Linked DNA regions of Acuticoccus sediminis. The protein of the gene in region 2 binds, or shares a complex with, the protein of the main gene of each other region. Links are inferred from orthologs where the notes say so. Each region holds a gene or a part of one and is shown on either strand. Other genes may lie near its edges. The genes, in order: secA and secY.

Region 1 (6,454 bases), 130 kb from region 2 along the record:
TGGCGCCGCTGTCGAGCGGCTCCCCCTTCGTCCAGGTGATGTACTGCGCGTAGGTGAGAGGATCGAGCGCGCGCCAGGCGACGGACAGGCGCGAGACGTCGAGGCCCGCCTCGCCCAGCTTGTCGCCGAGCGCGGTGAGGAGTTCCCCGCCGTCGCGAGCCTCCAGCGCCTTGTCGGTCAACCAGTGCTGCAGGTCGCGGACCTCCAGCTCGCAGTCGACTAGAGACACGAGAAGAGCTCCGGCGGGTCGGAAATGCCGTCGATCTCAGGCCGTCCCACGCTCATCCACCCCTTGCCAGCCAGACGCGCCACCGCGTCGGTCACCAGAATCGGCACGCCGAACGTCTTCGTCAGCCGCTCGATCCGGGACACGCGGTTCACCGTCGTGCCGATCGCGGAGAATGCCATGCGTTCGGTAATTCCGATATTGCCATAGACGACACTGCCGATGTCCATGGCAACGCCGATCAATTCGGCAAGGTCTTTCCGGTCGCCGATGACGTCGGCGTGGCGCATGCGGAAATCGTCGAGGCGGGTGCGGATCTCGGACGTCGCGGCGAGGGCGCGGGTGACGCCATCGCCCTGTGGAAAGATCGCCAGCACCGCGTCGCCGATATAGTCGAGCACGTCGCCGCCATTTTCGACGACGGGCCGCGCGGTGACGGCGAAGAAGTCGTTGAGGAACGGCAGGTAGCGGTCGGTGCCGAGGCGCTCGCAGAGCGCCGTCGAGCCGCGCAGGTCGCAGTACCACACCACCGCGTCGATCGTGTCGCCATGGCCGAGCAGGATCTCGCCGTCGAGGACGCGGTCGCCGGCGGTGCGCGGGAGGTAGGTCCGCGCCAGGCTGCTGCCGATCTCCTTCTGCATGGTGGAGCGGACGGAAAGGGCGAGCATGTACCGGATCCGCCCGAGCGCCGCCATTTCGGCATCGCTGAAGCCGTCCGGAGCGTCGGACGCGAAGGAGATCATCACCCCGCCGCCCGGCCGCATGACATGGACCTGCGGGCCGAAGCCGATCCGGGCGAGGAAATAGTCCGTCAGCCCCTCCGCCGCGAGGCGGTCCAGGATGGGGAAGCGGAACGGCGCGTTGGCGCCGACGAGGCGGCACCGGTAGGTGTCGTCCGGCACGCCGAGGAGGTAGGCGATCGGCGAGGTGCGGAACTCCTCGGAGTTCGGCCCGTCGGCATGGGTCCGGTTCTCCTCCGTGACGCCGGAACTCAGCGTCCACAGGAGCGTGCGGCTGTTGAAGACCGGATCGAGCCGGCGCCACGCGATCTGGACCCGTGCGACCGAAAGGCCGGCGGCGCGGGCCCGAACGGCAAACCCGGCCAGGAGGTCCCTGGCGGGGATGTCCTCGATCGCGGCGAAGGCGAGGAACTTCTCCAGTTCCTCGATCGCCGCGGCGTAGGTGTAGGCCGCCGCGTCGCGGCCCCGCTCAGGCGCGTTCATCGCCGGAGCGGACCGGAAGCGCGGGGCGGCAGACGCCCGCGGCTGTCAGGCCACGCGGCCGTGGCAATGCTTGTACTTCTTGCCCGAACCGCAGGGGCACGGCTCGTTGCGGCTGACCTTGCCCCACGTGGCGGGGTCGGTCGCCGACCGCTCGGCACCGGCGCGCTTGGCCGCACGCGCCTCGCGGGCCTCCGCGGCGTCGCCGGTGTCCGGGGCGCCGGCCAATTCGAGCTCCCCTTCCCCGTCGTCGTCGCCCGTGAGTGGGTCGATGTGGTGCGTCTCGAGCCTGTCGATCTCCTCCTCGGAGGGCATCGGCGGCGGGCCCTCGCGCATCTGGATCTCGATGTGCATGAGCTGGCCGGTGACGGCGGTGCGCAGTTCGACGAGCATCGCCTCGAAGAGGGCGAAGGCCTCGGTCTTGTACTCGTTCAGCGGGTCGCGCTGGGCGTAGCCGCGGAAGCCGATCACCGAGCGCAGGTGGTCGAGCTGGGCGATGTGCTCGCGCCAGAGGTGGTCCAGCGTCTGCAGCAGCACGGACTTCTCGACCTGGCGCCACATGTCGGTGCCGTACTTGGCGACCTTCTTGGCGGCGCCTTCGTCCGCGGCGTTCTTCAGGCGCTCGCGGATCTCCTCGTCGGCGATGCCTTCCTCGTTCGCCCAGTCGATGACCGGGGCGTCGATCCCGAAGACACCCTGCACCTCGTCGTGGAGGCCCTTGGTGTCCCACTGCTCGGGATAGGCCTTCTCGGGGATGTGCTTGGCGACGATGGCGTCCACCACCTCGTGGCGCATCCCGTTGATGGTTTCGCGGACTTCCTCGTCCTGCATCAGCTCGCGGCGCTGCTCGAAGATGACCTTGCGCTGGTCATTCATCACGTCGTCGTACTTGAGGACGTTCTTGCGCGCGTCGAAGTTTCGCGCCTCGACCTTCTGCTGCGCCTTCTCGAGCGCGCGGTTGATCCAGGGGTGAACGATGGCCTCACCCTCTTCCAGCCCGAGGCGCTTCAGCATGCCGTCCATGCGCTCGGAGCCGAAGATGCGCATCAGGTCGTCCTGCAGGGACAGGTAGAAGCGCGAGCGGCCGGGGTCGCCCTGACGGCCGGAACGGCCGCGGAGCTGGTTGTCGATGCGCCGCGACTCGTGCCGCTCGGTGGCGAGCACGAAGAGGCCGCCAGCGTCGAGCGCCTTCTTCTTGGCCTCGGCGACGCGTTCGCGGATGGCGGCTTCCTTCGCCTTGCGCTCCGCGTCCATCTCCTCGCCTTCGGCCAGCACGCCGAGTTCCTCAGTGATCAGCATGTCGGCGTTGCCGCCGAGCTGAATGTCGGTACCGCGGCCGGCCATGTTGGTGGCGATGGTGATCGCGCCCGGCACACCGGCCTGGGAGATGATCTTCGCTTCCTGCTCGTGGAAGCGGGCGTTCAGCACCTGGAAGGCGGGCTTGCCGCCCTTCTCGGTCTCGCCGATCTTGATGGCCGCCTGCGGGTCGCTGAGGTCGCGCTGGCGGAAGCCCTCCTTGCGGAGGCGGTCGGCGAGATATTCGGACTTTTCGATCGACGTCGTGCCGACGAGGATCGGCTGACCCTTGGCGTGCGCGGTGCGGATCTCGTCGACGACGGCCTTATATTTCTCTTCCTGGGTCCGGTAGACCTGATCGTCTTCGTCGACGCGCTGGATCGGCAGGTTGGTCGGGATCGAGACCACGTCCAGCTTGTAGATGTCCATGAACTCTTCCGCCTCGGTGTCGGCGGTGCCCGTCATGCCGGCGAGCTTCTCGTACATGCGGAAATAGTTCTGGAACGTGATCGACGCGACCGTCTGGTTCTCCGGCTGGATCGGCTGCTTTTCCTTCGCCTCCAGCGCCTGGTGCAGGCCCTCGCCGTAGCGGCGGCCCGGCATCATGCGGCCAGTGAACTCGTCGATGATGATCACTTCGCCGTTCTTCACGATGTAGTCGCGGTCGCGCTGGAAGAGGCGGTGGGCGCGCAGGGCCTGCTGGAGGTGGTGCACCACCGAGACGTTCAGCGCGTCGTAGAGCGAGTCGCCCTTGAGGAGGCCTGCCTCGCCGAGGATGCTCTCGAGCTTCTCGTTGCCGGCTTCGGTGAAGTGCGCGGTGCGCTGCTTCTCGTCGACCTCGTAGTCCTCCGGCGTGAGGCGGGGGATGAAGGTGTCGATAGTGTTGTAGAACTCGGACCGGTCCTCGAGCGGGCCGGAGATGATGAGCGGCGTGCGGGCCTCGTCGATCAGGATCGAGTCCACCTCGTCGACGATGGCGTAGAAGTGCGGACGCTGCACCATCTGGCGGATATCGTATTTCAGATTGTCGCGCAGATAGTCGAAGCCGAACTCGTTGTTCGTGCCGTAGGTGATGTCGGCGTCGTAGGCGGCCTTGCGCTCACGGTCCGACTTTCCGTGCACGATGATGCCGGTGCTCATGCCCAGGAAGCGGTAGACCCGGCCCATCCACTCGGCGTCGCGTTCGGCGAGGTAGTCGTTGACGGTGACGACGTGGACGCCCTTGCCGGCGAGCGCGTTGAGGTAGACGGCGAGTGTGGCGACCAGGGTCTTGCCTTCACCGGTCTTCATTTCGGCGATCGAGCGTTCGTGGAGGACCATGCCGCCGATAAGCTGTACGTCATAGTGACGCTGCCCGAGGACGCGTTTGGCGGCCTCGCGGACCGTAGCAAAGGCCGGGACGAGAATGTCGTCCAGGGATTTGCCGCCGGCGAGAGCGGCCTTCAGCTCATCCGTCTTCGCTTTGAGTTCTGCGTCGGAGAGCCGCTCGAACTCGGGCTCAGCAGCATTGATCGCATCCACCCGGCTGCGGTAGCCCTTGACGCGGCGGTCGTTCGCCGAGCCGAAGATGCGTTTGGTCAGGGTGCCGAGCATCCGTGTTGTCCTTACCTTATGCGGAGCGGCGCACGGCCATGATACGAACCGGCGCTGTGGGCGGCAATTGAACGTCTGCCACGCGCGATCGACATATGTTTGGGGCCGAGCCATGTCAAACAAGGCCCCGCCCCGCACCCGAAGGACACCCATAATGATCAAGCGCACGCTGAGTGCGATGGCCGTGTCGGCCCTCATCGCTTCATCCGCCTTTGCGCAGGACACCACGAGCGACACTCCGGCCCCGTCGCCGGACCAGGTGCTCGCCACCGTGAACGGCGACGACATCACCGTCGGTGACGTCGCCTATGCCCGCGAGGCGCTGGGCGATGCCGTCCAGCAGGTGCCTGAGGCGCAGCGCGACGAGATGGTCCTCTCGCTCCTGGTGGACATGGCCCTGATGTCCGACGCCGCGAAGGCCGAGGGCATGGACCAGACCGACGACTTCCAGCGTCGCCTCGAGTTCCAGCGCATGCAGGCCCTCCAGGAGGCCTACATGACGAAGATGGTCCAGGGTGTCGTCACCCAGGACGCCCTCCAGCAGCGCTACGACGAAGAGGTCGCCAAGCTGCCGAAGGAGCAGGTGACGGCGAGCCACATCCTCGTCGAGACCGAGGACGAGGCGAAGGACATCATCAAGCAGCTCGACGACGGCGCCGACTTCGCCGAACTGGCCGAGGAGAACTCCAAGGACCCCGGCTCGGCCCAGAAGGGCGGCTCGCTCGGCAAATTCACCCGCGGGCAGATGGTGAAGCCGTTCGAGGACGCGGCCTTCGCGCTCGAGCCCGGCCAGATCACCGAGGAGCCGGTGCAGTCGCAATTCGGCTGGCACATCATCAAGCTGGAGGACCGCAGCGAGGTCACTCCCCCGCCGCTGACCCAGGTCGCCGGCCAGATCCAGCAGCTTCTGGTGCGTGATGCCTACATCGACGCCGTCGCCAAGCTGAAGGAGAACGCGACCATCGAGACGCCGGACGGCAAGCCCCTGCCGGGCGACGAAAGCGCCGTGCCGGTCCCGGGTTCGACGCAGTAAGGCCCCCCTCCAAGCCGGCGGGCGGCGGGGCGCGACACGCCTCCGCCGCTCGCACGCGGGCGCGCGCCGCGGCGGGCCCGCACATGGCCGCCCGAGCGCCGCAGACCGGTACGAGAGTACCGACGGCATTGCGAAATCGTATACCTTTCTCGCTTTTCGCCGGGGCGTGAATGGCGTATTCGCGACACCGTTGCTGCCCGAGACGAGAGCCATGACCCCATCGCCTTTCGCGCCTGCCGAACTGCCCGAGCCGCCCATGGTGGCGGGCGTCCGCCTCGCTACGGCCGAGGCGGGGATCAAGTACCGCGGACGCACCGACGTCCTCCTGATGGCCTTCGACGAAGGCACCACCGTCGCCGGGACGTTCACCACGTCGCGCTGCCCGTCGGCGCCGGTCGAGTGGTGCCGCATGCAGCTTCCGCGCGGTACGGCGCGCGCCCTCCTCGTCAACTCCGGCAACGCCAACGCCTTCACCGGCAAGAAGGGCCGCGCGGCGACGCAGCTCTCGGCCGAGCTCGCCGCCAAGGCGCTCGGCATCGCCCCGGAGGACGTCTTCCTCGCCTCCACCGGCGTCATCGGCGAGCCGCTGCCGGCAGAGCGCTTCGGCACCGTGATGGACGCCGCCGCCGCCAGGCTCGCCCCGTCCGGCTGGGCCGCCGCGGCCCGCGCCATCATGACCACCGACACCTTCCCCAAGGCCGAAAGCCGCACCGTCACGCTGTCCGGCGGGAGCGTGACGATCACCGGCATCGCCAAGGGCGCCGGGATGATCGCGCCGGACATGGCGACCATGCTGTCGTTCATCGCGACGGACGCCGCCGTCGACGCGCCGACGCTTCAGGCGATGCTGTCGGCGGGCGTGTCGAAGAGCTTCAACAAGATCACCATCGACAGCGACACGTCGACCTCCGACACCGTGCTCGCCTTCGCGACCGGGGCCTCGGGCGCCGCCGTCGCGGCCGGCTCGGCCGACGCCGCCCTCTTCGCCGAGGCGCTGGACAGCCTGCTCCTGTCGCTCGCCCACTGGGTGACCAAGGACGGCGAGGGCTGCACAAAGTTCGTCGCGATCACCGTGGAGGGCGCAGA
Region 2 (5,999 bases):
GGCGTACGGGGTCGACTTGCGCGAGCCCTTGAAGCCCATCGCACCCGACGAGGACCACGAGATGGCGTTGCCCTGCGCGTCGGTGATGGTGATCTTCGTGTTATTGAAGGAGGCGTTCACATGGGCGATGCCCGACGTGATGTTCTTACGCTCCCTGCGCCGAACGCGCGTGGCTTCCTTCGCCATTCAATCCCTCGGTTTGTGTGGCCCAGTGGCCAGAACTGCGGCCAAAAATTACTTCTTCTTGCCGGCGATCGGCTTCGCGGGGCCCTTGCGGGTACGCGCGTTGGTGTGCGTGCGCTGACCGCGAACCGGCAGGCCGCGGCGGTGACGCAGGCCGCGGTAGCAGCCGAGGTCCATGAGCCGCTTGATGTTCATCGCGGTCTCGCGACGAAGGTCGCCCTCGACGATGTAGTCGCGGTCGATGACTTCGCGGACCATCAGGACTTCGGCATCCGACAGCTCATTCACGCGGCGCTCCGGGGCGATGTTCACCTTGTCGGTGATCTCCTTCGCCATCGAGGGACCGATGCCGTGAATGTACTGCAGCGCGATGACGACGCGCTTGTTCGTCGGGATGTTGACGCCAGCGATACGAGCCACTTTGCCTCCTGCCGGTACGACCGGCCACCGTATATGACCGGACGAGCCGGTTCGAATTCGTGCCGGTCGCCCGGCGGTCCACACACCGGCGGAGCCGGTAACGATCGTGCCGGCCAGGCCGGCGGACGTGCACCCGGCAGCGCCGACGTTCGATCCGGTTGACCCGAAATCCCCGCCGGCGAACCGGACTTCATGCCGGCGAGCCGGCGGTTCCCGGCCGGTCTCCCGGCCAATCTTGTGCCGGTCTCCCGGCCTGGTGCCCCGGAGGGCTGCCCCGAACCTGTACCGGGGCGAGCCCCGGTCCGGGACCACCTGTCGCGCCCGGTCCCGGCCCTCGCCGCGCCCCGCAGGCGGTGCCGCGGCACTTGGGCGCTGGCGCAGCGGCCGGCGGTTAACCTTTGGCCAACCACCTCGCGCGATATGGAGCGTCGTCGCGTACCACCCCGGCCGTTCCGGAACCGCGCGCGCCCGGGCAAAAACCCCGCGCGACCCGCCGGAAAGGGCCCGTTGACGGCGCCTGATCCGAAGCCACACCGCGCAGCGAAACGACGAACGGGCTGACGCCGCCGCATACAACGGCTAGCCCAGCCCTAACGCTGTCGGGTTTATTGGCCCATACCAGATCGCGCGGACGCCTATGCACCGCGACTCCTCCAGTTAGGCGCGGTGGGTAGCGCGGTGCAAGGTCCGCGTCAACCTTTTTTCTTTAGCCGGCCGCCCTGATTCGGCTGTCCTTCGCCGAGGACAGCGCCTCGGAGATGGCAGCTTCAACCTCATCGATGGGCTTCATGCCGTCGATCGTCACCAGGTGACCGGTTTCCCGGTAGTGGTCGACGAGCGGAGCCGTCTGCTCGCGGTACACCACGAGGCGCTTCTTGAGCGCCTCCACGGTGTCGTCCTCGCGAACTGCGTCGCCGCTCTCGGCGACCCGCTGCTCGACCCGGGCGGCGAGCGCATTCTCGTCGACCTCGAGCTGGAGGACCGCGTCGAGGTCCATCCCGTGCCGCTCGAGCACCCGCTCGAGGGCTTCCGCCTGCGCCACCGTGCGCGGGAAGCCGTCCAGGATGAAGCCGTTCTTGCAGTCCGGCTCCTCGATCCGCTCTTCGACGATGCCGACGACCACCTCGTCCGGGACGAGGTCGCCGCGGTTCATGATGTCCTTCGCCTTCAGGCCGATCTCGGTTTCCGCCTTCACAGCGGCGCGCAGCATGTCGCCCGTCGAGAGCTGCGGAATGCCGTGGGCCTCCATCAACCGCTTCGCCTGGGTCCCCTTACCCGCGCCTGGCGGTCCGAGCAGAATTAGCCTCATCGGCGACTCCCCTTCAGTTTGGCCTTCTTCACGAGGCCCTCGTACTGATGGGCCAACAAGTGGCCTTGCACCTGCGCAACCGTATCCATCGTCACGGACACGACGATCAGCAGCGACGTACCCCCGAAGTAGAACGGGACGGCCGTGGCCGAAATGAGGAATTCTGGCAGCAGGCAGATAACGATCAGATAGGCGGCGCCCAGCACGGTGATGCGCGTCAGCACGTAGTCGATGTACTGCGCGGTGCGCTCACCGGGGCGGATGCCCGGGATGTAGCCGCCATGCTTCTTCAGATTGTCCGCCGTGTCCGCCGGATTGAACACGATCGCGGTGTAGAAGAACGCGAAGAAGATGATCAGCGCCGCGTACGTGATCATGTACAGCGGCCGGCCATGGCCGAACAGCGTCTGGATCGTGCCCATGACGCCGGTCGCCTCCACCGCGCCGAAGCCGGTCAGCGTGGCCGGAATGACGAGCAGCGAGGACGCGAAGATCGGCGGGATGACGCCCGACGTGTTGAGCTTCAGCGGCAGGTGGGACGAATCCCCCTGGAACATCCGGTTGCCGACCTGGCGGCGCGGATACTGGATCAGGAGACGCCGCTGCGCCCGTTCGACGAAGACGATGAACGCGATCACCACCACGGCCATCACCAGCACGCCGAGGATGATCGGCGTCGACAACGCGCCCTGACGGCCGAGCTCCAGCATGCCTGCGAGCGCGGCGGGCATGTTGGCGATGATACCTGCGAAGATGATCAGCGAGATACCGTTGCCGACGCCGCGCGACGTGATCTGCTCGCCGAGCCACATCAGGAACATCGTGCCGCCGACCAGCGTCACCACGGTCGTGAAGCGGAAGAACCAGCCCGGATCGGTGACGATGTTGCCCGCGCTCTCAAGCCCGACGGAGATGCCGTAGGCCTGCACTAGGGCGAGCAGCACGGTGCCGTACCGGGTGTACTGGTTGATGGTCTTGCGACCCTGCTCGCCTTCCTTCTTCAGCGCCTCGAGCTTCGGAACGACCGTCGTGAGGAGCTGGATGATGATGGAGGCGGAGATGTACGGCATGATGCCGAGCGCGAAGATCGCCATTCGCGAAACCGCGCCGCCGGCAAACACGTTGAAGATGCCGATGATGCCCTGCTGGGCCTGGCCGAACGCCTGAGACAGCGCGACGGGGTCGATGCCCGGCAGGGGGATGTAGGTACCAAGCCGGTAGACCACGAGCGCACCCAGGGTGAACCAGATGCGCTTCTTCAACTCATCCGCCTTCGCGAATGCCTTGAAGTTCAGGTTGGAAGCAAGCTGTTCGGCGGCTGACGCCATTGGACGGTCCGATCCTCGACCAGTAGCACTCAAATTACGATTAGGAACCGGCGGCGAGCCACGGTCCGGTTCGCCACCCCTAACGGGTTATTTCGGCGCTGTCATGGGCGCATGACCGCCCACACAGCCCATCCCACTTAATATCGGTTCAAAGGGAGAGCAATCCCAGCCCCGACATGGGAGTACCTTCGTCGCGCCCCCTCTCCGGCCGGAGCCAGCGGCGCGCACGAGAGGCCACGTGAAGACGCAAAAACCCCACTGGGTGACCAGCGGGGTCCTTGCCGATCCGTGACCGCTAGAGCTCAGCTCTCTGCGGCAGCGGGAGCCGCCTTGGGGGCGAGCACTTCGACCGACCCGCCGGCCTTCTCGACCGCCTCGCGCGCCGACTGGGACACGCCGGCGACCTTGAGGGTCAGCGCGGTGGACAGCTCGCCGTCACCCAGGATGCGCACGCCGTCCTTGGCGCGGCGCAGGATGCCGGTGGCCGCCAGCGACTCCGCCGTGACCGGCTGGGATGCGTCGACCCGGCCCGCCTCGACGGCAGCCTGCAGCTTGCCGACCGAGATGATGTTGTAGTCCGCGCGGAAGATGTTGTTGAAGCCGCGCTTCGGCAGGCGCATGTGGAGCGGCATCTGACCGCCCTCGAAGCCCTTGATGGCCACGCCCGACCGGGACTTCTGACCCTTCACACCGCGGCCGCCGGTCTTGCCCTTACCCGAGCCGATACCGCGACCGACGCGCTTGCGCGTCTTGGACGCGCCCGGATTGTCGCGAAGTTCGTTGAGCTTCATGTCAGCCCTCCACGATCCGCACAAGGTGATGAACCTTGGCGATCATGCCGCGCACGGCCGGAGTGTCCTCGAGCGTGCGGCGGCGGTGCATCTTGTTGAGGCCGAGACCCTTGAGGGTCTGGCGCTGCTCACCCGGCCGGCGGATCGGCGAACCGGTCTGCTCGACCGTGATGGTCGGACGGCCGGCGGCCTTGGCGGCCTCGGCGCCCTTGGTGACGCGAATGTCAGGCATTGACCATCTCCGCGCCCTCGTCCGCGTCGGAGCCGGCCTCGACGGCGGCCTCGTGCTCCGCGTCGCGGCGGCGAGCCTGCAGCGCGGACACCTTGAGACCACGGCGGGCAGCCACGGCACGCGGGGAATCCTGATCCTTCAGCGCCTCGAAGGTCGCGCGGATCATGTTGTACGGGTTCGACGAGCCGAGCGACTTCGCGACGATGTCGTGGACGCCGAGCGTCTCGAACACGGCGCGCATCGGGCCACCGGCGATGATGCCGGTACCGGCCGGAGCCGCACGGAGGAACACCTTGCCGGCGCCCCAGCGGCCGGACACGTCGTGGTGCAGCGTGCGCCCCTCGCGCAGCGGCACGCGGATGAGCGTGCGCTTCGCGCTCTCGGTCGCCTTGCGGATCGCCTCGGGCACCTCACGCGCCTTGCCGTGACCGAAGCCGACGCGACCCTTCGCGTCGCCGACCACGACCAGCGCGGCGAAGCCGAAGCGACGGCCACCCTTCACCACCTTCGCCACACGGTTGATGTGGACGAGCTTGTCGACGAACTCGTTGTCTTCGTCGTCGCGATCGCGCCGGCGACCGCCTCTCCTGTTATCGTCAGCCATCTTCTGCTCCTTGGCCGGCCGTTCGGGAGACCCCGCGTTCCAGCTTCAGACTGCGTATCCGATGCGCCCCTCCCCGCGTGGAGAAGGAAGCGTCGCCCCGGCGGCTCATTCCGCAACGGGGGAAACCCGGCCGCGGACCCGGACAGTCCGGAGCCGCGAACGGGTGAAGTCGATCATCGCCCGCGGACTGGCCGCGGGCCGACGGAACTAGAACTCCAGGCCACCCTCGCGGGCGGCGTCGGCGAGCGCCTTGAGGCGGCCGTGGTAGAGGCGGCCACCGCGGTCGAACACGACCTTGTCGACGCCGGCGGCCTTGGCGCGCTCGGCGATCAGCGCACCGACACGCGCCGCAGCGGCACAGTCGGCACCGGTCTTGAGCTCATCGCGCAGGACCTTCTCGAGCGAGGACGCGGACGCGACAGTGCGGCCCGCGGCATCGTCGATGACCTGGCAGTAGATGTGCTTGGACGAGCGGAAGACGGACAGCCGCGCACGACCGTTCGCCGCCTTCTTGAGGGCGCGGCGAACTCTGGCGACGCGCCGCTCGGAGCGAATGCGTTCCCGGCTCACTTCTTCTTCCCTTCCTTACGAACGATGGTCTCGTCCGCATACTTCACGCCCTTGCCCTTGTAGGGCTCCGGCGGACGCCACTTGCGGATCTCCGCGGCCACCTGGCCGACGCGCTGCTTGTCGATGCCCGACACCGTGATCTCGGTCGGCTTCGGGCACTTGATGTCGATGCCTTCCGGGATCGCGTACTTCACCGGATGCGAGAACCCGAGGCTGAGCTCGAGGTCCTTGCCCTGGATCGCGGCGCGGTAACCGACGCCGTTGATCTGCAGGTTCTTGGTGAAACCGTCGGTCACGCCGGTCACGAGGTTCTGGATCATCGTGCGCGAGAGGCCCCACATGGCGCGGGACTTCTGCTCCTGGTCGACCGGATCGACCTTGATGGATCCATCCTCGAGGGTCTTCACGGCCACCCGGTCGGGGACCGTGAACTCGAGCGTGCCCTTAGGCCCCTTCACGGAGACCTTCTGTCCGTCGACGTTCGCCGTCACCCCCTTGGGAATGGCGATCGCGAGCTTACCAATACGGCTCATGATGCCCTCCTTAGAAGACCTGGCAGAGC

Evidence for each region.
Region 1: the proteins of secY (region 2) and secA are in contact, whole or in part, in a crystal structure (PDB 3DIN), measured with the Thermotoga maritima proteins. The link is inferred for Acuticoccus sediminis from one-to-one orthologs. Residues at the interface, in WP_004081795.1 of Thermotoga maritima: Glu108, Gly109, Glu110, Glu111, Ala236, Glu237, Arg238, Arg239, Ile240, Thr241, Ile242, Gln243, Tyr244, Ala245, Arg246, Arg247, Val248, Thr249, Gly250, Arg251, Arg252, Val253, Tyr254, Gly256, Ala257, Ser258, Thr259, Tyr260, Leu261, Pro262; in WP_004082002.1 of Thermotoga maritima: Glu261, Ala262, Arg263, Lys300, Ala301, Arg302, Thr303, Ile304, Ile305, Leu323, Tyr324, Asp325, Pro326, Val329, Ser330, Tyr333, Ile336, Lys340, Phe345, Val349, Glu363, Phe364, Tyr374, Ser375, Gly376, Gly377, Glu393, Ile395, Thr482, Ser483.

Annotation. Positions count from the first base shown.
Region 1 is NZ_QHHQ01000001.1:1,525,408-1,531,861, reverse strand. What follows is about bases 1,295-4,639. They hold secA (preprotein translocase subunit SecA), read right to left. Parts: upstream 4,336-4,639; coding sequence 1,495-4,335; downstream 1,295-1,494. Other genes in these bases: DLJ53_RS06625 (peptidylprolyl isomerase), read left to right, coding at 4,490-4,639; DLJ53_RS06635 (adenylate/guanylate cyclase domain-containing protein), read right to left, coding at 1,295-1,449. Outside these bases: DLJ53_RS06640 (adenylate/guanylate cyclase domain-containing protein), read right to left, coding at 1-229; more of DLJ53_RS06635, read right to left, coding at 220-1,294; more of DLJ53_RS06625, read left to right, coding at 4,640-5,368; bifunctional glutamate N-acetyltransferase/amino-acid acetyltransferase ArgJ, read left to right, coding at 5,580-6,454. UniProt on the Escherichia coli protein: Required for protein export, interacts with the SecYEG preprotein conducting channel.
Region 2 is NZ_QHHQ01000001.1:1,657,075-1,663,073, reverse strand. Bases 1,075-3,964 are described here. They hold secY (preprotein translocase subunit SecY), read right to left. Parts: upstream 3,241-3,964; coding sequence 1,909-3,240; downstream 1,075-1,908. Other genes in these bases: rplO (50S ribosomal protein L15), read right to left, coding at 3,543-3,964; DLJ53_RS07260 (adenylate kinase), read right to left, coding at 1,310-1,912. Also shown: rpsK (30S ribosomal protein S11), read right to left, coding at 1-186; rpsM (30S ribosomal protein S13), read right to left, coding at 235-603; more of rplO, read right to left, coding at 3,965-4,031; rpmD (50S ribosomal protein L30), read right to left, coding at 4,033-4,263; rpsE (30S ribosomal protein S5), read right to left, coding at 4,256-4,867; rplR (50S ribosomal protein L18), read right to left, coding at 5,075-5,437; rplF (50S ribosomal protein L6), read right to left, coding at 5,434-5,970; rpsH (30S ribosomal protein S8), read right to left, coding at 5,981-5,999. UniProt on the Escherichia coli protein: The central subunit of the protein translocation channel SecYEG. Consists of two halves formed by TMs 1-5 and 6-10.